DNA from 3 places in the Anaerotruncus sp. genome. Region 2 is predicted to be linked to each of the others. Evidence: a T-box and tRNA genes for the amino acid it is inferred to sense, from the RefSeq annotation. Region 2 holds a T-box; the other regions hold tRNA genes.
The links. A T-box is a leader RNA that pairs with one kind of tRNA and senses whether it is charged. The one in region 2 lies ahead of pheS (phenylalanine--tRNA ligase subunit alpha), so its partner is inferred to be a tRNA-Phe.
Positions count from the first base shown of each region.

Region 1 (6,523 bases), on a different contig from region 2:
CCCCGAGGAGATCCGGAAGTACTCCCGGGAGAACCTCGGGCCGCTGCTCGAGGCGGACCAGAAGAACGGCTCCGACCTCGTGGGCACGCTGCGCAGCTACCTCTACAACAACTGCAACCTGCTGCGGACCTCCCAGGCGCTCTATATCCACCGCAACACCCTCATCTACCGCCTCAATACGATCAAGGGGCTGCTTGCCAAGGATTTAGACGATGCGTTTGTCCGGCACGAACTCTTCAACAGCATCCTTGCCGCGGAATTCATCGAAAAATAGCGGCTCCTCCCGCAAAAAGCCCCGGTCGGTTTCGACCTGCTCGAACCGCCGGAAGAGGAATTCTCCCCCGCGCACCGAGCAGGCGACGCTCGCGCGTTCGCAGACCGCGTCAAACTCGTCGGCGGCGTTGAGCACGATAAAGTTGGCGTCCCTGCCCGGCGCGATGCCGTAGGCGTCCTGGATGTGCAGCGTCTTCGCGCCGTTCACCGTGATCAGGTCGAGCGCGCCGTAGATCTGCTCGATGCTCGTGAGCTGGCAGGCGTGCAGGCCGGCGTCGAGGATGTTCATGAGGTTCCCCGAACCGAGCGGATACCACGGGTCGGAGATCGAATCCTGCGCGAAGCAGACGTTGAGTCCCTCGGCGAGCAGCTCGGGCACGCGGGTCACGCCGCGGCGCTTGGGGTAGCTGTCACACCGGCCCTGAAGATGCATGTTCTCGGTCGGGCAGGAGATGAAGTTGAGCTTCGCGAGCTTGAGCAGCTTAAAGAGCTTGGCGGTGTAGGCGTTGTTGTAGGAGGCCATCGCGCAGGTGTGGCTGGCGGTGGTCAGTTCGCCGATGCCGCCGAGGTAGGCCTGCGCGGCCAGCTCCTCGAGGAAGCGGGACTGCTCGTCGTCCGTCTCGTCGCAGTGGATGTCCACGAGCTTTCCGTATTTGATCGCAAGCTCGACCGCCCTTTTGACCGAGCGCAGCCCGAACTCGCGGGTGAATTCAAAGTGCGGGATCGCGCCGACGACGTCGGCGCCCATTTTAAGCGCCTCCTCCACGAGCCGGTCGCCGCCCGGGAAGGAGTACATCCCCTCCTGCGGGAAGGCGATGATCTGCATGGTGACGAGGTCGGAGACCTCCTCGCGCAGCTCCAGCATCGCCTTCAGGCCGGTGAGGTTGGGGTCGGTCACGTCCACATGGGTGCGGACGTATTGGATGCCGCTCAGGATCTGCTTGCGCAGGGCGATGCGGGCGCGGCGCTTGATCTCCTCCCCGGACATGCCGCCCTTTGTCTCCGACCAGCGCTGGATGCCCTCGAAGAGGGTCCCGCTGTGGTTTTTCGCGCCGGGTTCGCGCGCCGTATATACATAATCCAGATGGATGTGCGGTTCCACATAGGGCGGAAGCGTCAGCTTCCCGCCGAGGTCCACCCGCTCGGCCTCCGGATACCGGGCGCCCAGGCCGGGAGCGATCTCCGAAAAGGCGCCGTCCTCCACCAAAAGGTCGGTGACGCCGGCGGCGCCCTTGAGCTTCGCGTTTAGAAATAAGGTTCTCTTCATGTCCCGAAATCCCCTTTGATCCAGGCGGGCCGGTGGCCGCCGTGTTCTCTGTTAAAAAGCATAGCACAGCGAAACGGCTTCGTCATTGTACCCTGCGTACAAGCATTTGGCGAGCTTTCGGACTTTTTGTACATTGTAGCCACAATCCTTTTCCCTTATCATTTGATTATGTGATGAACATCCAAAAGGAGGGCGCTGTATGTTTGAAGAAGTCAAGATGGAACGGATGACCTGGCGGGAATTTGAGGCGAAAAAGGACCGGGTCCTCATCCTCCCGGTCGGCGCGACCGAACAGCACGGGCCGCACCTGCCGCTCTGCGTGGACGCGGTGCTCGCCGAGCAGTTCGCCTGCCGGCTCGCCCAGGCGGTCAGCGGCGTGGTCGCCCCCACCCTCTCCTACGGCTATAAATCGAAGCCCCTGAGCGGCGGCGGGCCCCTCTTTCCCGGCACGATCGACCTGAACGGCGCGACGCTCCAGCAGCTCGCCTCCGACCTGTTCGACGAGTTCGTGCGGGACGGTTTCACCAAAATCTTCATTATGAACGCGCACTTTGAAAACGACCCCTTCCTCATCGAGGCGATGGACCTGTGCAGCGCCCGTTATGGGGACCGCGTCACCCTCCTGCTCTCCAACTGGTGGGACCCCATGCCCGAGGAACTGATCGGCCGCCTCTTCGACGAGGTGCCCTTCCCCGGTTGGGCGTTCGAGCACGCGGCGATCACCGAGACCTCCCTCATGCTCTACTTCGCGCCCGAGCTTGTGCGGGAGGAGCTCATCGTCGATTCAAAGGGCGCCGCGCCCTGCCCCTACTTCAAATACCCCATCGATAAAGACGCCATTCCCTCCACCGGGGTCCTCGCGACCGCGCGTTCCTCCTCGGCGGAAAAGGGGCGGCTGATCGTCGAGGCGGTTCTCCCACGCCTCGTCGAGATCGTCGGTACGGCCTTCCCAGGCTGACAAAAACAGGGCGGCGGGTCCGTATGGACCCGCCGCCCTGTTTTTGCGCCGACCGGAATCGGACCGGTAAATGTTGGTTTTGCAGATTTTTTGCTTTCCACGCCGCGGATGCGCAAAAACCCCCGCTGCTTTCGCAGCGGGGGTTTTGTCCTTTGGAGGCGCCGACCGGAATCGGACCGGTGAATGAAGGTTTTGCAGACCTCTGCCTTACCGCTTGGCTACGGCGCCGCTATCATATACCGCAGTATATGAAAAAAGAGGCGCGAAGTTTCCATTCCCGACCTCTTTTTGTTGGAGCGGGTTACGAGGCTCGAACTCGCTACCTCCACCTTGGCAAGGTGGCGCTCTGCCAAATGAGCTAAACCCGCGTTTGGTGCCTTCGGTCGGAATCGAACCAACGACACGAGGATTTTCAGTCCTCTGCTCTACCAACTGAGCTACAAAGGCAAACTGGCGACCCGGATGGGGCTCGAACCCACGACCTCTAGCGTGACAGGCTAGCGTTCTAACCAACTGAACTACCGGGCCATCTGCGCCGGTCTTGTCGAACAGCGCGATATTTATTATAATCGTTCCCACCGTTTTTGTCAATAGGATTCGGGGAAGAATCTTGAAAAAAGAACGGAGGAAAAAACCAGACGCGGGCGGGAGGAAATCCTCCCGCCTATGGTATTCCCTAATCGCCGAAGGAAATACCCAAACTGCGCGCTGTAAAAATCATCTGGTCGTTGACCGGGACGAATTTCGTCTTTCCGGCGACGTCGGACAGGCGGTTGTGGACGATCTCGTTGTTCTGCTGGGCGACGGTCACGCCGAAGATGCCGCGGCTGAAGAGCTCCGCGCCGTAAACGCCGAACTGGGAGGCGAGCACCCGGTCGTAGGCGGACGGCTCGCCGCCGCGGATGAAGTGCCCCGGCACGACCATGCGCGTCTCGGAGCCCGAGCTCTCCTCGATCTGCCGCACGATGCGCGCCGTCGCCGTCGTGATCCCCTCGGCGGCGCGTTTTTCGGCGCGCTCCTTCTTTTTCATTTTGGCCTCTTCGGCGTCGAACGCGCCCTCCGCGACCACCACGATCGAGAATCCCCGGCCGGACGCCGCCCGCCGCTCGATCGCCTTGACGACCTTTTTGATGTCGTAGGGGATCTCGGGGATGAGGATGACGTCCGCGCCGCCCGCCACGCCGGTGTAGAGGGTGAGCCAGCCCGCCTTGTTGCCCATGATCTCAATGACCATCACCCGTTTGTGGCTGCTCGCGGTGGTGTGGATGCGGTCGACCACCTCGGTGCCGATCCCCACGGCGGTATGGAATCCAAACGTCACGTCGGTGCCCCAGATGTCGTTGTCGATCGTCTTGGGCAGGCCGATGATGTTGAGCCCCTCCTCGGAGAGGAGATTGGCCGTCTTGTGGGTGCCGTTGCCGCCCAGAACGAAGAGGCAGTCGAGCTTCATCTTTTTGTAGTTGCCCTTCATCTCGGCGACCTTGTCCACGTCGTTCTCGACGATCTTCATGTTTTTATAGGGGGTGCGCGCCGTGCCGAGGATGGTGCCGCCGCGCGTCAGGATGCCGGAAAAATCCGACTGCTTCATCTCATGGTACTCGCCCTTGATCAGCCCCTTGAAGCCGTCGACCACGCCGACGATCTCCACGTCCGGCATCTTCTGGTAGAGCGCCTTGGCCACCCCGCGGATGGTCGCGTTCAGTCCCGGACAGTCACCGCCCGCCGTTAAAATTCCCACTCTTTTTGCCATTTCCTTTTCCTCCTTACGCAAAACCCGTCCGATTACCGAACCAGCAGCGCCCACACGAGCAGCCCGTATTCCGCCAGCGTGATCGCCGGGATTCCAACCACAAAATACCAGCGGCGCGTCTTGTGCCGGAAGAGATACATACCGGCCCACACGCCCCATCCCCCGCCGATCACGGCGAAGAAGAAGAGCGTTTTCTCGGGGATGCGCCACGCGCCGCGCTTCGCCTTCCACTTGTCGAGCCCGCAGGCCGCCAGTCCCGCCGCGTTGACCGCGAAAAGCGCCCACATCAAGACGGTTCCCATCCGCTCATCCTTTCATTCGGAATCTTCGCAAAATCAGTATACCACATCTTTCCGCCGATGGAAAGGCGCGCGGCAGAAGGGCGGGGAGCACGCTCCCCGCCCCTTTTACGGCTCAAAAATTCGCGCCGTTCCAGCCCCAGTTGGCCACCTCCTCATATTTGACGTAGATGTGGTCGGGCGCGATATCCAGTTCGTCGCGCAGGATGCCGGTGATCTCCCCGGTCAGCCTGTCAAAGGCGGACGCGGGCGCCTTGCCGTACACCTTGACCTCCACGAAGGCCATCGGCGCGCCGGCCTCCCCGCGGAAATACATGCGGCAGCCGTCCTCGAACGTGCACATCAGCCAGTTTTCCGTTTTGCCGGGGATGGCGGTGATCGCCTGTCCGAATTTTTGCTTGATCGCCTCCTCCTTTTCCGGGGTGAGCGTGACGTTTACCTTTGTCTGGATGCAGGGCATTGCGATTCCTCCCTCAAATTTTTCTGCGCTTATTATATCCCGTTCCCGCCGTGTTTTCAATTGTTTTTCCGCGACGGCCGTTTTCGTCCCGCCGCCGGACTTGCACGGGACGAGGCCCTTTGGCATATAGATGAATCGTGCCATGTCTTGCATGGTGCGTTTTCTTTTTCGCCCGATTCTCAAATCCGCCGGGTTCCGGCCGAGGAGGTCTTCCCTTGTTCTCGTTGTTCGCCGCCCTGTGCAACCTGCTCTATTTCGCCCTGCACGTCACCGGTACCGGGTCCTTCCCCCGCCCCCTCTCCGCCAAGGAGGAACGCGAATGCCTCGATCGGATCGCCGCCGGGGACGAAGCCGCCAAAGCCTGCCTGATCGAGCACAACCTGCGCCTCGTGGCCCATATCATCAAGAAGTATTACAGCACCTTCAAGGACCAGGACGACCTGATCTCGATCGGGACGATCGGACTGATCAAGGCGGTCTCCACCTTCAACACCGACAAGGGGACCCGTTTCGCGACCTACGCCTCCCGCTGCATCGAAAACGAGGTGCTGATGCACTTCCGCAATAAGAAGAAGTCCGCGCAGGACGTCTACATAAGCGATCCGATCGACACCGACAAGGACGGAAATTCCCTGACGCTCGGCGACATCATGTCGGAGGAGGACAACATCATCGACTGCATCGACCTGCACATCAAGTCGGAGCAGCTCTATGATTTTATCGCCTGCTGCCTCGACGAGCGGGAGCGGCAGATCATCGTCATGCGCTACGGACTCGGCGGGACCCGCCCGCTCACCCAGCGGGAGGTCGCCAAAAAGCTGGAAATTTCCCGCTCCTATGTCTCGCGCATTGAAAAGAAGGCGATCGGAACGCTTCGCACCCGCTTTGAACGGGAGGGCGCATTTCTCTGACGCGCCGTTCGGGCGGCAAAACCTGTAAAGGAGAGTTCCATGATCACCATCAGCCTGTGCATGATCGTTAAGGATGAGGAGGACGTCCTCGCCCGCTGCCTCGAAAGCGCGGCGGACACGGCGGACGAGATCATCATTGTGGATACCGGCTCCGCCGACGCGACGAAGGAGATCGCGCGGCGGTATACCGACAAGGTCTATGACTTCGCGTGGACCGACGACTTTTCCGCCGCGCGGAATTTTTCCTTCTCCAAAGCGGAGATGGAATACTGCATGTGGCTCGACGCGGACGACATCCTTTTGGAAGCCGACCGCGCCGCGCTGCTCGACCTCAAACGCACCCTCGATCCCGCCGCCGACGTCGTCATGCTCCGCTACCACGCGGCGTTCGACGCGGACGGCAAGCCCACCCTCTCCTACTACCGCGAACGGATCGTCCGCAACAGCCCTGAATTCCGCTGGGCGGGGGCGGTACACGAGGCGATCACCCCCTCGGGCGTCGTCGTTTACGGAGACGCCGCCGTCTCCCACCGCAAGCTGCGCCCCTCCGACCCTGCGCGCAATCTGCGCATCTATGAAAAACAGCTCGCCGAGCAGGGGGAGCT
Region 1 covers NZ_DBMDHH010000055.1:8,150-14,672, forward strand. The annotation lists gene ACZO3G_RS12295 (PucR family transcriptional regulator) at 1-274, shown strand, start outside; gene codA (cytosine deaminase) at 206-1,540, opposite strand; gene ACZO3G_RS12305 (creatininase) at 1,740-2,498, shown strand; tRNA gene ACZO3G_RS12310 (tRNA-Cys) at 2,652-2,726, opposite strand; tRNA gene ACZO3G_RS12315 (tRNA-Gly) at 2,791-2,866, opposite strand; tRNA gene ACZO3G_RS12320 (tRNA-Phe) at 2,870-2,945, opposite strand; tRNA gene ACZO3G_RS12325 (tRNA-Asp) at 2,950-3,026, opposite strand; gene ACZO3G_RS12330 (6-phosphofructokinase) at 3,175-4,248, opposite strand; gene ACZO3G_RS12335 (DUF1294 domain-containing protein) at 4,281-4,550, opposite strand; gene ACZO3G_RS12340 (phenylpyruvate tautomerase MIF-related protein) at 4,663-5,007, opposite strand; gene sigK (RNA polymerase sporulation sigma factor SigK) at 5,223-5,918, shown strand; gene ACZO3G_RS12350 (glycosyltransferase family 2 protein) at 5,958-6,523, shown strand, end outside.
Region 1: it has a tRNA-Phe gene. The T-box ahead of pheS (phenylalanine--tRNA ligase subunit alpha) is inferred to sense a tRNA for this amino acid. The anticodon was not compared.

Region 2 (6,523 bases):
GCCCACATATAAGATTCTCTCCTCAATGCTATTCTCAGTCCACCTGTCCGAGCGTCCCCAGGCTCGCGGCCTTGAGGTACGCGTTGATAAACCCGTCGATGTCGCCGTCCATCACGGCGTTGATGTTGCCCATTTCAAAGCCGGTGCGGTGATCCTTGGCGAGGGTGTAGGGCATGAAGACGTAGGAGCGGATCTGGCTGCCCCAGGCGATCTGCATCTGCTCCCCCTTGATCTCGTTGATGTTGGCCAGATGCTCCCGCTCCTTGATCTCGACGAGCTTGGCGGTGAGCATCTTCATGCACATGTCGCGGTTCTGGAACTGGCTACGCTCGTTCTGGCAGGAGACGACGATCCCGGTCGGGATGTGGATGAGGCGGACCGCCGAGGAGGTCTTGTTGATGTGCTGGCCGCCCGCGCCGGAGGAGCGGAAGACCTCCATCTTGATGTCCTCGGGGTCGATCTCGACGGTGTTGTCGTCGGGCAGCTCGGGCAGCACCTCCACCGAGGCGAAGGAGGTGTGCCGGCGGCCGGACGCGTCGAAGGGCGAGATGCGCACCAGCCGGTGCACGCCCGCCTCCGAGCGCATGAAGCCGTAGGCGTTCTCCCCCTCGATCATGATCGACGCGCTCTTGAGGCCCGCCTCGTCGCCGTCGAGATAGTCGAGGATTTTATAGGTATAGCCGTGGCGCTCGGCCCAGCGGGTGTACATGCGGTAGAGCATCTGGGCCCAGTCCTGCGCCTCGGTGCCGCCCGCGCCCGCATGGAAGGTCATGATCGCGTTGTTCACGTCGTATTCGCCCGTCAGCAGGGTGGCGAGCTTCTGGGTCTCGAGGTCCTGCTCAAACCTCTCGGCGTCCGCGAGCGCCTCCTCGTAGACCGATTCGTCCTCCTCCTCGTCCGCGAGCTCGATGAGGGTGAGGGTGTCCCCGTAGAGGGCGTCGAGCCTGTCCCAGCCCTCGATCTTTCCCTTGACGCGGGCGGTTTCCACCTGGTTCTTCTGCGAGCGTTCCACATCGTTCCAGAAGCCCGGCGCGGTCGTCTGCTCCTCCAGTTCGGCGAGCTTGCGCTTGAGGCCCTCGTATCCGATCGCCTGGGCGAGATCGTCCAGTTCCTCACGGCGGCCCTCCAGCCGCAGGCGCAGCTCCTCAAATTGCAGCATATCGGCAACTCCATTCCACTAGCATTTGTCATTCTCAGAAATAATATTATAGTATTTTTTCCCGGGAAAGTAAAGCGGTTCCGGCGCAAAACCCCGTGGAAAAGCCGTTCGCACGAAAAGTTCACAATTACGCTCTTGAATTTTCAGGGGATTGTCTGTATCATGGGTATTCAGAAAGCACTATTTATGGATTTATGATTCAGGGGTTGATTTTTTGGCGAACTATACGGGCGTAAAGTGCCCCGTCTGCAACAAACGCTTTACGGAGGACGACGACATCGTCGTGTGCCCGGTCTGCGGCGCGCCCCACCATCGGACGTGCTACCAGCAGCTCGGGCACTGCGCGCTGAACGACCTGCATATCAAGGGACATGCCTGGGAGCCGCCGCACGAGCAGCAGACCCCCGGGCAGGCCCCCGGCGGCTCCGCGGGCGGGACCGCCTGCCCGGCGTGCGGCGCCGGCAATCCCTCCACCGGCCTTTTCTGCCAGGTGTGCGGCGCGCCGCTGCACCGCGGCACCCAGGGCCAGCCCCAGCCCCAGCAGGGACAGCCCTTCTCCCCCTTCGGCGGACAGCCCTATGCCGCCGCGCCGCCCGCGCAGAATCCTTACAGCGCGGCCTTCGGCGGGCTCAACCCCTCGGAGGAGATCGACGGGGTGTCGGCGCGGGATCTCGCGCTCTATGTCGGGGAGAACTCCGGCTACTTCCTCCCCCGCTTTAAACAGATTTCCCAGGGGAAGCCCGTTTCTTTCAACTTCTGCGCGCTTTTCTTCAACTTTTTCTACTTTTTCTACCGCAAGATGTATTCGGTGGGGCTCATCCTGCTGGGCATCACCCTGCTCGCGCAGATCCCCACCCTCTTCGTCATGCCCGAGGCGGTCCATTTCGCCCTCGACCACATGAACGACATCTACGCCGGGGCGAGCATGTTTGAGTTCATCAGCGAGTTCCAGCCCACCCAGCACCTGTGGGCCTACGCCGCGATGGAGTACATGCGCTATTTCCTGCTCGCCGTGGGCGTCGTCTTCTCCCTCTTCGCCAACCGCTTCTACCTGCGGCACGCGGTCAAAAAGGTCACCCGCGTCCGTGAGGGAATGCTCGCGGCGCAGGGCACGCTCGATGACCGCCGCTACACCGAGACGATCGCCCGCGCGGGGCGCACCAACCGCGCCATCGTCGTCATCGCCGCCGTGGGCTGCGTGGTGGCCTATTTCGCCGTCTATATCCTGATGGTGATGGCGATCATGGTCTCCTGAACCGATCGACCCGAGGGGGAGCGGCAAAGCCGCTCCCCCCTTTTTGCCCTTCTTGCGTTTTTCGCGGCGGGGTGTTATGATGGACCCATCGGGCGCGCTGCGCGAAAGAAAGGAGCCCTGTCATGGCCGCTGAACGAATCTCCGAACCCGCCGTGGTCTGGAAGGACCGCAAACGCATCTGCGGACTGCCGATCACCTTTACGAAATATTCGATGTCGGAGGACCGGCTCTTTCTCGAGACTGGACTTTTGAACACCCGGCAGGAGGAGGTCATCCTCTACCGTGTGCGGGACATCAGCCTCACCATCAGCCTGTGGCAGCGGATCTTCCGGGTTGGGTCGGTGCTCGTGCAGTCGTCGGACAAGTCGCTGCCCAGGCTGCTGCTCAAGAACATCCGCGAGCCCCGCGGGGTCAAGGAGCTCATCCACAAGCAGGTGGAGGAGATGAAGCTCGCCCGCCGCCTGCGGGTCGGCGAAATCCTCGACAACGACGAGTGCGGCTGCGAGGACGGTGAGGACGGGATGCTCCTGTGAGGAGAAAAATCTCAAAAAGCCCTTGCAAATCCGGAGCAATCATGCTAAGATGATGGTTAATCGAATAACGCTGAGATCGGGAGAGTAGCGCATCCGCGCCGCAACAGAGAGGTCCGCCGCCGGCTGAAAACGGACCGCGGGAAGCGTCTGCGTGAAGTTCACCCGTGAGCGGCGCCGCTCAACCCCCCCCGGGGCGGTAGGCGGCGACGGTTCGCCCCGTTAAAAAGCGCAGAAGTGTCCAATACTCTTTGTATTGGGAATTTGGGTGGTACCACGGACTGGCGTCACGGCCGTTCGTCCCTTTGCGGACGGACGGCCTTTTTATTTTGCAGTATCACAGGGAAGGATGAAATACAATGTTAAACGCGCTGCAACAGATCAGACAGCAGGCGGCCGATGCGCTGGCGCAGGCCGGCGACCTCAAGGCGCTCGACGACCTGCGGGTCAAATACCTCGGCAAGAAGGGGGAGCTCACCGTCATCCTCAAGCAGATGGGCAAGCTCTCGGCCGAGGAGCGCCCGAAGGTCGGGCAGCTCGCCAACGAGGTGCGTTCGGGCATCGAGGCGCTCGTCGAGGAGCGCACCGCCGCGGTCAAGGCGGCCCTGCTCGACCAGAAGCTCGCGCTCGAAAAGCTCGACGTGACGATGCCCGGCAGGGCCGCGCCGCTCGGCAAGCTCCACCCGCTGACCAAGGTGCTCGAAGAGGTCAAGGAGATCTTCCTCGGCATGGGCTTCTCGGTGGCCGAAGGCCCGGAGGTCGAGACCGACTACTACAACTTCGAGGCGCTCAACATTCCGAAGGACCACCCGGCGCGCGACACGCAGGACACCTTCTACATCAGCGACAACGTCCTGCTGCGCACCCAGACCTCCCCGGTGCAGGTGCGCACGATGGAAAAGCAGAAGCCCCCCATCCGCGTCATCGCGCCCGGACGGGTCTACCGCTCCGACGCGGTGGACGCGACCCACTCCCCCCTCTTCCACCAGATCGAGGGGCTCGTGGTCGACCGCGGCGTTACGATGGCCGACCTCAAGGGCACGCTGGAGATGTTCGCAAAGCGGCTCTACGGCGAGGAGGCGGTCGTGCGCTTCCGCCCCCACCACTTCCCCTTCACGGAGCCGTCCGCGGAGATGGATTTCCAGTGCTTCGCCTGCCACGGCGAGGGCTGCCGCCTCTGCAAGGGCGAGGGCTGGATCGAGATCCTCGGCTGCGGCATGGTGCATCCCAAAGTGCTCTCCATCTGCAACATCGACCCCGAGGAATACAGCGGCTTCGCGTTCGGCATGGGGCTTGAGCGGATCGTCATGCGCCGCTACGGCATCGACGACCTGCGCCTCTTCTACGAGAACGACCTGCGGTTCCTCAACCAATTCTAAGGGAGGGTAACTTATCATGAATCTGTCCATGAAATGGCTGGCCGACTATGTCGACGTCGGCAATATCACGCCCCACGAGTTTTCCGAAGCGATGACCATGTCCGGTTCCAAGGTCGAGGGCTGGGAGCGCGAGGGCGCGGAGATCAAAAACGTCGTGGTCGGCCGGGTCGACGAGATCGTCCGCCACCCCGACAGCGACCACATGTTTGTCACGCAGGTGGACGTGGGCGCGGGAGCCCCCGTGCAGATCGTCACCGGCGCGCAGAACGTCCGGCAGGGCGACTACGTGCCCACCGCCCTGCACGACTCCTGGCTGCCGGGCGGTGTCCACATTAAAAAGGGCAAGCTGCGCGGCGTCGAGTCCTGCGGGATGCTCTGCTCCCTTTCCGAGCTGGGCCTCACAACCCACGACTTCCCCTACGCGGTCGAGGACGGCATCTTCATCCTGGAGGAACCGGACATAAAGCCGGGGCAGGACATCCAGTCGGCGATCGGGCTCGACGACGTGTGCGTCGAATTCGAGATCACCTCCAACCGCCCCGACTGCCTCTCGGTCACCGGGCTCGCGCGCGAGGCGGCCGTCACCTTCGGAAAGCCTCTCGACCTCAAGGCGCCCGCGGTCAAAGCGACCGTCGACGACATCAAAAACCACCTCTCGATCGAGGTGCTCGCCCCCGCCCTCTGCCCCCGCTACACGGCGCGGATGGTCAAGAACATCAAGATCGCTCCCTCCCCCCGCTGGATGCGGGAGCGGCTGCGCGCCTCGGGCGTGCGCCCCATCAACAACATCGTCGACATCACCAACTACGTCATGCTCGAATACGGCCAGCCGATGCACGCGTTCGACTACAAGTATGTCGAGGGCGGCAAGATCGTCGTCCGCAACGCCAAGCCGGGCGAGACGATCATGACCCTCGACGGGGTCGACCGCGTCCTCTCCCCCGAGATGCTCGTCATCGCGGACGCGAAGAAGCCCTCCGCCGTCGCGGGCGTCATGGGCGGCGAATACAGCGGCATCATGGACGACACCAACATGATCGTCTTCGAGTCGGCCTGCTTCAACGGCCCGTCGGTGCGCACCACCGCCAAAAAGCTCGGCATGCGCACCGAGGCGTCCGGCCGCTTTGAAAAGCAGCTCGACCCCGCCACCACCATCCCGGCGGTCGAACGCGCCTGCGAGCTCGTCGAGCTGCTCGGCGCGGGCGAGGTCGTCGGCGGCATGATCGACGTGGACAATTCCGACCACGCCGAGCGCCGCATCAAGCTGGAGCCCGACTGGATCAACAGCTTCCTCGGCATCGAGGTGCCGGTCGAGGAGATGCACCGCATCCTCACCCGCCTCGAATGCAGGATCGACGGCGAATTCGTCATCCCGCCCACCTTCCGCGCCGACCTCGCGCACAAGGCCGACCTCGCTGAGGAGGTCGCGCGGTTCTACGGCTACGACAAGATCCCCGTCACCGCCATCCGCGGCACCGCCAACGGCCGCTACACCCCCATCCAGAAGTTCGAGCAGCTTCTCGGCCGCACCCTGCTCGCACAGGGGCTTTACGAGGTCGCGACCTACTCCTTCATCAGCCCCAAATACTACGACAAGATCGGGCTTCCGGCGGACAGCGATTACCGCAAATGCGTCGTCATCCAGAACCCGCTCGGCGAGGACACCAGCGTCATGCGCACCACGACCGTCCCCTCGATGCTCGAGGTGCTCTCCCGCAACTACAACAACCGCAACAAAGCCGCCGCCCTCTATGAGATCGGCAACGTCTACCTCCCCGTCGAGGGACGCGAGCTGCCCGACGAGCGCGCCTGCGTCACGATCGGCGCCTACGGCGAGGGACACGACTTCTTCACCCTCAAAGGCGTCGTCGAAACGCTGCTCTCCGCGGCGGGCGTCGAGGGCGCGGAATATGCCGCCGTCTCCGACGATCCCACCTACCATCCCGGCCGCTGCGCCGTAATCACCGTGAACGGCCAAAAGCTCGGCATGATCGGCGAGGTGCACCCGGCAATCTGTCAGAATTACCAGATCGGCGCGCGCGCCTATGTCGCCTGCCTCGACGAGGCGGTGCTGTTTGAAAACGTCGCGCCCGAGCGCGGCTACAAGCCGCTGCCCCGCTTCCCCGCCGCGACCCGCGACCTCGCGCTCATCTGCGACGACGAGCTGCCCGTCGCCGCGCTCGAAAAGGCGATCCGCGAG
Region 2 covers NZ_DBMDHH010000003.1:5,856-12,378, reverse strand. The annotation lists gene ACZO3G_RS01530 (EamA family transporter) at 1-8, opposite strand, end outside; gene prfB (peptide chain release factor 2) at 35-1,159, opposite strand; gene ACZO3G_RS01520 (RING finger protein) at 1,374-2,414, shown strand; gene ACZO3G_RS01515 (PH domain-containing protein) at 2,537-2,947, shown strand; T-box leader at 3,011-3,252, shown strand; gene pheS (phenylalanine--tRNA ligase subunit alpha) at 3,304-4,323, shown strand; gene pheT (phenylalanine--tRNA ligase subunit beta) at 4,340-6,523, shown strand, end outside.

Region 3 (6,523 bases), on a different contig from region 2:
GCCGTCTCCTGCATTCTCTTCTGCCTGTCGCTCATCGCGCTCTACTGCGCGAGCAGCATCTACCATTTCACCAACGCCGCAGCCAAAATCCAGACCGCGCTGCGCAAGCTCGACCACGCGATGATCTACGTGCTCATCGCCGGGACCTACACGCCGCTGCTGCTCACCCTGCTCCCCCGCCCGAACAACCTCGTCTTCACCGCCGCCATGTGGGCGGTCGCCGCCGCGGGCATCCTGATGAAGATGTTCTGGCTGGGCGCGCCCCGGTGGCTGAGCACCACCCTCTACATCCTGATGGGCTGGGCGATCGCCGTCGACCTGCCCGCGGTGGGCGCGCTGCCCCTGCCGGGGATCGTGCTGCTCGTGGTGGGCGGGCTCGCCTATACCGTGGGCGGCGTCATCTACATGGTCAAGCGCCCCAACCTCTCCGAACGGTTCGGGTTCCATGAGATTTTCCACCTCTTCGTCATTGCCGGCAGCGTCTGTCACTACCTGATGGTCCTGCTGTACATCGTCTGAACCCCGTCGTTTTCTGAACACAAGCCTCCCGCCGCGTATTTTGCGGCGGGAGGCTTGCGTTTCCTGCGGCGGGATGGTATCATTTCCCCATGGGAGCGAAAGGGGGCGGCGGCATGAAACAGCGGTCGGGCACGGGCCTCATCTGGGCCGCCGCGGGACTTCTCGCGGCCGCGCTCATCTGCTATAACGTCGCCACCGCGCCGCCCCGGGTCCCCGCCAGCATCGCCTTTTCCCCCGCGCCCGTTTTAAACCCCTACCCCGAGCTGGATGGGGTGGTCGTCCACATCAACCGGGCCACCGAGGAGGAGCTGACGCAGCTCCCCGGCATCGGGCCGGAAAAGGCCGGAGCGATCCGCGCCTACATCCGCGACTACGGTACGCTCGACTCCCCCGAACAGCTTCTGGAGATCAGCGGCATCGGCGAGAAGACGCTCGAGCAGATTTCCCCCTACCTGGCGTTCGACTGAGCCGAAGTTCACCCTGATAAAAAACGGGCGCGGCAGATGCCGCGTCCGTTTCGTTTAGTTCCGGTTCGGGTTCTCCGGCGCGGGCGGCTCGGGAGCGCCCTCCGCCTGGGATACCGCCTGGTTGATGAACGCGCTGGTGATTTCCGCGTTCGGGTCGACCTGTGCGAAATGGTCGTGCCGGGTCCGGGACCGTTTCCGTTCGGGATGGATCAGCCGGTTTTTTTCGAGCATGGCGCTCACCTCCTGCCGATAGTTTTTGCAGGGCGGCCAGGATTATGCGGGAGCGCTTTTTTGAAAAAAGCGGTTGACATTCCGGGACAGGCAATGTATAATAATTTACGTCGCTTGTTGGACGTTCAGTCGCCAAAGGCAAATGTGGGAGCTTAGCTCAGCTGGGAGAGCATCTGCCTTACAAGCAGAGGGTCACAGGTTCGAGCCCTGTAGTTCCCACCAGTTGTGGCCCGGTAGTTCAGTTGGTTAGAACGCTAGCCTGTCACGCTAGAGGTCGTGGGTTCGAGCCCCATCCGGGTCGCCATTTTTCTCCCTTTCCGCTTTGCCAAATATGCCTTTGTAGCTCAGTTGGTAGAGCAGAGGACTGAAAATCCTCGTGTCGTTGGTTCGATTCCGACCGAAGGCACCAAGCGCGGGTTTAGCTCATTTGGCAGAGCGCCACCTTGCCAAGGTGGAGGTAGCGAGTTCGAGCCTCGTAACCCGCTCCAAAAAGAACGCTTCATTTTGAAGCGTTCTTTTTCTTTTTTCGCGAGAACGAACCCGCTGCCTCCACCGACATTTTAAATCCGGAGGTCCCGGGGTCCCCGCGAAAGCGCGCTTTCGCGGGGTGGGGTTGCGGGTTCGAGCCTCGTAACCCGCTCCAAAAAGAACGCTTCATTTTGAAGCGTTCTTTTTTATTTGGAGCGGCTATTTACCAACTATACAAAAAAAGGGGGGTATTCGACATCAATTGTTGTCAAAACATATTTCTAAGCAAGTCCATAATGATCTGTTGCTGCTTTGGATTTAGCGCCGACCAATTATCAAGCATTTCTCCCTGCTCTGGCGTAAGCGAAATGGGGTCATCCCCTTCTGAGAAAAATTGTGATAAGGTAATTCCAAATCCTTTGCACACCTTATCCAGCGTTTGTATTGTTGGCGTTTGTCCCTTGCGGTACCAGGTGGATATCGTTGACTGAGACAGTCCGGAATGTTTTGATAAATCATACTCAGTCCAGTTCCGAGCCAAGCGGAGTTTCGTAATTTCTTTGAGTATATCTATCATGATCCCCACCCTCTTGCTACGTTATAAGGCTTTTATTCTTTCAGCGAAGATATGACACTATCGAAAATATCCAACGCTTGCTTTCTCTTGGTAACATCAAGAGCATTCAACTTCCTAATCATGTCGTTACTCTTGGCTTCATAGCCAACGACCAAACTATCTTGAAGGACATCGTCGGCAGAAGCATTCAAAGTGTTCAGGATCAGCAGGAACGTTTCTAGCTTTGGCACTTTATCGCCACGTTCAATATCGGCCAGATACCTTGTGCTGATGCCTATCCTTTCTGAACACTCTTTCAGGCTCCAACCACATTTCGCTCTATATGACTTAAGCTTCTTTCCCATGCTTTTACAGTTCACGGGCACCACCACCTATCTAGGGATATCTTCTACAAATAGCATACCAACTATACAAAGCCAACAAAATGATCTATTAATAGAAATGTCCCTAAATAGGGGTTGTGCTCGATAAACATTTGTGCTAACATAGGACTGGGAAATTGGCAGCTTCGCCAAAACGCATGACGAGGAGGAAGCGCAATGCCTGACAAGGTACTGACGACCATTGAAGCAACCATCATGACCAAAACAAAAGAGGCCCTGTTAAAGCACTGCGAAAACACCGGGCTTTCGATCGGCGAAGTGGTTGACCGTATGGCATTGGATTTTGTCATTGATACTCCCGAACTTGCCGCAAACGTATTGTGCGAGGAATTCGTGATCATGGTAGTCAATCAGACGGAGGAGCAAATGCAAAAAACGGTCCACCATGTGATCGCCAGCCTGATGATTCCCTTTCTTGGGAACGACAGTGATGCGCGCGCTTTTTTTGAGGACCTTTCGCTCTGCATCAAAGATCATATGGATCTCATCACGAAAAACGCGCAGGCGTCATAGCCGAATCCAAAAGTGCGGCCGCCGGCCACGCGAAAAGCCCCGGGGCGCTTCCTCCGAAGCGTCCCGGGGCTTTTCCCGCGCTATTTGTCGATGTAGACCAGCGGGTCCAAAAAGCTCGACCCGATGCGGATTTCAAAATGCAGATGGTTGCCGGTGGAGTTGCCCGTCGAGCCGACGTTGGCGATCTTCTCCCCCTGCTTGACCTCCTGCCCGACCGATACGTCGAGCGAGCTGTTGTGCCCGTAGAGGGTGCGGGAGCCGTCGGCGTGCTCGATGATGACGCACTTGCCGTACTCCCCGTACCAGCCCGCGAGCACGACGCGCCCCTGCGCCGCCGCGTAGACGGGCGTGCCGTGCGGGGCGGCGAGGTCGATGCCGTTGTGGTGGGGATAGTCGTAAAAATCTGCCGACAGCCACCCGGTCTTGAGCGGGCGGATGAAGGAGGACACCCAGCGGCTGCCGTCGGCGGTTTCGCTTCGCAGCACCCGGGTGCCCCTCTTGACCACCTGGTCGACGGGGCGGGCGGTGTCGGTCGACTGGACCGACAGCACCTTGACCGGCCGGTCGCCCTCGAAGACGACCTGTGAACGGATCTCCCGCTCGCCCGCAATCCCAGCCGAGACGACCTCGGTATAGCCCCGGTAGCGGGCGGGTTCGTCCTGGTAGGCGACGCTGTAGGGGATTTTTTCCGTGGTGACGACGGTGCGCGTGGTGCGCGCGGGCGGCTGAAGCGCCAGAATGTTCACCGCGCAGAAGAACGCAAGCGTCACCGCGAGGGCGCGCGCCGTCAGCTTCCTGATGGGGGTATTTTTTGTCCGCTTCCGCGATGTCGATTGTCCGGAGTTGTCCGCAGAAAACTGCATGGGTGTGCCTCCTCCCTGAATCGATACGCACTCAGGATACCGGGCGTTTATGAACTGTCTGTGAACACCGGGCATCGTTTACACAAGGTTTACGATATTGGAAAGCCCTGTCCCCTCCCCCTCCCTGCTTCTTCCCGGGGAGGAAATCCCCGGTCCCCCGGCCATCCAGAATCTCCGGGCGCCCGTTTGCGCCCACCCGCTTGAAATCAGCGCCAAAGTAGGGTATGATTGCTGTAGCGGAAAATCGGAATCCGCGCCTGTTTTTGGCATTTGAGGGGGGAAAATCGGTTGTCCCAGCTTTTGGATGAAATCAGCCGGCTCCTGCAGCAGGGGCGCGCGCCCGCCGTCAAGGAAACGGTTTCCCGCGCGATCGCGGAGGGCCTTTCCGCCGGGGAAATCCTGAACGGCGGCCTGCTTGCGGGCATGGGGGGCATCGGGGAGAAATTCAAGGCGAACAAGGTCTATATCCCCGAGGTCATGATCGCCGCGCGCGCGATGAACGCGGGACTTGAGCTGCTCAAGCCCCTGCTCGCGGAAAGCGGCGGCGAGGTGCGCGGCACCGTCGTGCTCGGCACCGTCAAGGGCGACCGGCACGACATCGGCAAGAACCTCGTCAAAATGATGCTCGAGGGGAAGGGCCTGCGGGTCATCGACCTGGGGGTCGACGTGCCCGCCGCCAAGTACATATCCGCCGCCGAGCAAAACGGCGCGGACATCATCGCCTGTTCCGCCCTGCTCACCACCACGATGAACGAGATGCGCGCCGTCGTCGCGCTCCGCAACGGCACGCCCGCACTCGGCGGGGTCAAGGTGATGATCGGCGGCGCGCCGGTCACCCAGGCGTTCTGCGACGAGATCGGCGCGGACAGCTATACCCCCGACGCCGCCACCTGCGCGGAGGTCGCGCTCGGGTTCTGTTCCTGAGCGTAAGCGAGGAAGCCCACCAACATGATTGGGGCGCCACGCGCCCATACGGAGGAAAGCCATGTTTTGCAGCAAATGCGGAAGGGAAATCCGGGACGACAGCGTTTTTTGCTCCTACTGCGGCGAGTGTGTCGAGGAGGAGCCGCAGGAGGCCGGGGAGCCCTGCGGCGATGAGGAGGAAGCGCCCTGCGTCCGACCGGGCGCGCCGAAAAAGCGCTGCTCCGAATGCGGGAAGGAGCTTCCCAGCAGCACGATTTCCGACCTGTGCGCGATGTGCACCATCCGGCGGCGCAACCGCGAAATCGAGGAGGAGCGCGAGCGGCGGGACGCGGAACCGCCGAACAGGGACCGCTACGACATTTCGGACGAATTCGACCAGAGCGTCTTCGAGCGCGACCGGGCGAACTATTTCCGCGGCGAGGAGCCCGGCTACCGCTCGCAGGAGCGCCCGTCCCGCTCCACCTATACCGGCAAGCCGGCCGGCGCGCTCGGCGGCGCGGACCCCAAGCCCGCCAACCGCGGCTGCCTCATTGCGGCGATCGTGGTGATCGTCGTGGTGTTCGTGCTCCCCATCCTCGCCGTCTTCATCTTCAGCTTCGCGGCGGACTCCCATTCCTCCGTGGACGCCGCCATTGCGCCCGTCTCCGAGGCTTCCCCGATAGACGGCGACTGGTGGCCGGACGACGAGAGCGACTGGCAGGCGGACGACGAGAGCGAGCCCGGCTTTGACGACGGCGCGAACGTCATCAGCACCGGAAGCCGCGACGAGCTGTTCGACCAGTTCATCGTCTCCGCCGCGGAAAGCACCCTCTACGCGATGATACCCGCCTACTATGAGGCCGATTCGGTCGCCTTCCACCACGACCGGGAACAGCTCACCGGCGACGGCGCGTTCATCACGACCTACGGCACCGCCGACCTCACTTTGGGCGGGCGCACAAAGACCGACCGTTTCGAGGTGGTGCTCGCGATGTCGCCGAGCTATTACCACCCGCTCTACCTCGCGGTCAACGGCGAGCCGGTCTTCGACATCCGCGACACGGTCGACCGCGACGGCTACGTCACCGCCGAAGGCGCGCAGTTCTACGAGCGCGAGGAGGGCACCTCCCTCTTCGACGAGGAGACGGCCATCCGCCTCGATGATTTTGAATGAAAAATCGGCTGCGGCCGTAAAGCAAAACCTCCCGGGAAGATTTCCCGGGAGGTTTTTGCTTTCCCCGGCTCTGCATCTTCCCTTTCCGGCGGGGAACACTAAAAGCCGAGGTGATTTTATGCCGAAAAAAGACCGCGCGAAGTCCAAGCGGCCGCCCGAATCCGGCGGCGAGCCCGCGCCCTGCGCCGTGGATGTGATCCCCGACTGCGTCAACACCGACGGCACCGAGATCCCCGACGGCTACAACAAAATCGGCTACCAGGTGGTCGACAACATCTGCGAGGAACACATCATGTGAGCTCCAGCCAGCCTTTCCGGCGGCCGGTCCCCAAGGGGACCGGCCGCTTTTCGTATGCGCGCGGAACCCCCGCGCCGATTTTTGAATAGGATGGTTTCAGACGATTTATTGACCGGTTGGGAGGTAT
Region 3 covers NZ_DBMDHH010000036.1:2,345-8,867, forward strand. The annotation lists gene trhA (PAQR family membrane homeostasis protein TrhA) at 1-519, shown strand, start outside; gene ACZO3G_RS10210 (ComEA family DNA-binding protein) at 633-986, shown strand; gene ACZO3G_RS10215 (hypothetical protein) at 1,041-1,217, opposite strand; tRNA gene ACZO3G_RS10220 (tRNA-Val) at 1,364-1,439, shown strand; tRNA gene ACZO3G_RS10225 (tRNA-Asp) at 1,445-1,521, shown strand; tRNA gene ACZO3G_RS10230 (tRNA-Phe) at 1,551-1,626, shown strand; tRNA gene ACZO3G_RS10235 (tRNA-Gly) at 1,630-1,705, shown strand; gene ACZO3G_RS10240 (helix-turn-helix domain-containing protein) at 1,954-2,262, opposite strand; gene ACZO3G_RS10245 (helix-turn-helix domain-containing protein) at 2,295-2,621, opposite strand; gene ACZO3G_RS10250 (hypothetical protein) at 2,802-3,158, shown strand; gene ACZO3G_RS10255 (M23 family metallopeptidase) at 3,239-4,021, opposite strand; gene ACZO3G_RS10260 (corrinoid protein) at 4,310-4,945, shown strand; gene ACZO3G_RS10265 (zinc-ribbon domain-containing protein) at 5,007-6,098, shown strand; gene ACZO3G_RS10270 (hypothetical protein) at 6,217-6,396, shown strand.
Region 3: it has a tRNA-Phe gene. The T-box ahead of pheS (phenylalanine--tRNA ligase subunit alpha) is inferred to sense a tRNA for this amino acid. The anticodon was not compared.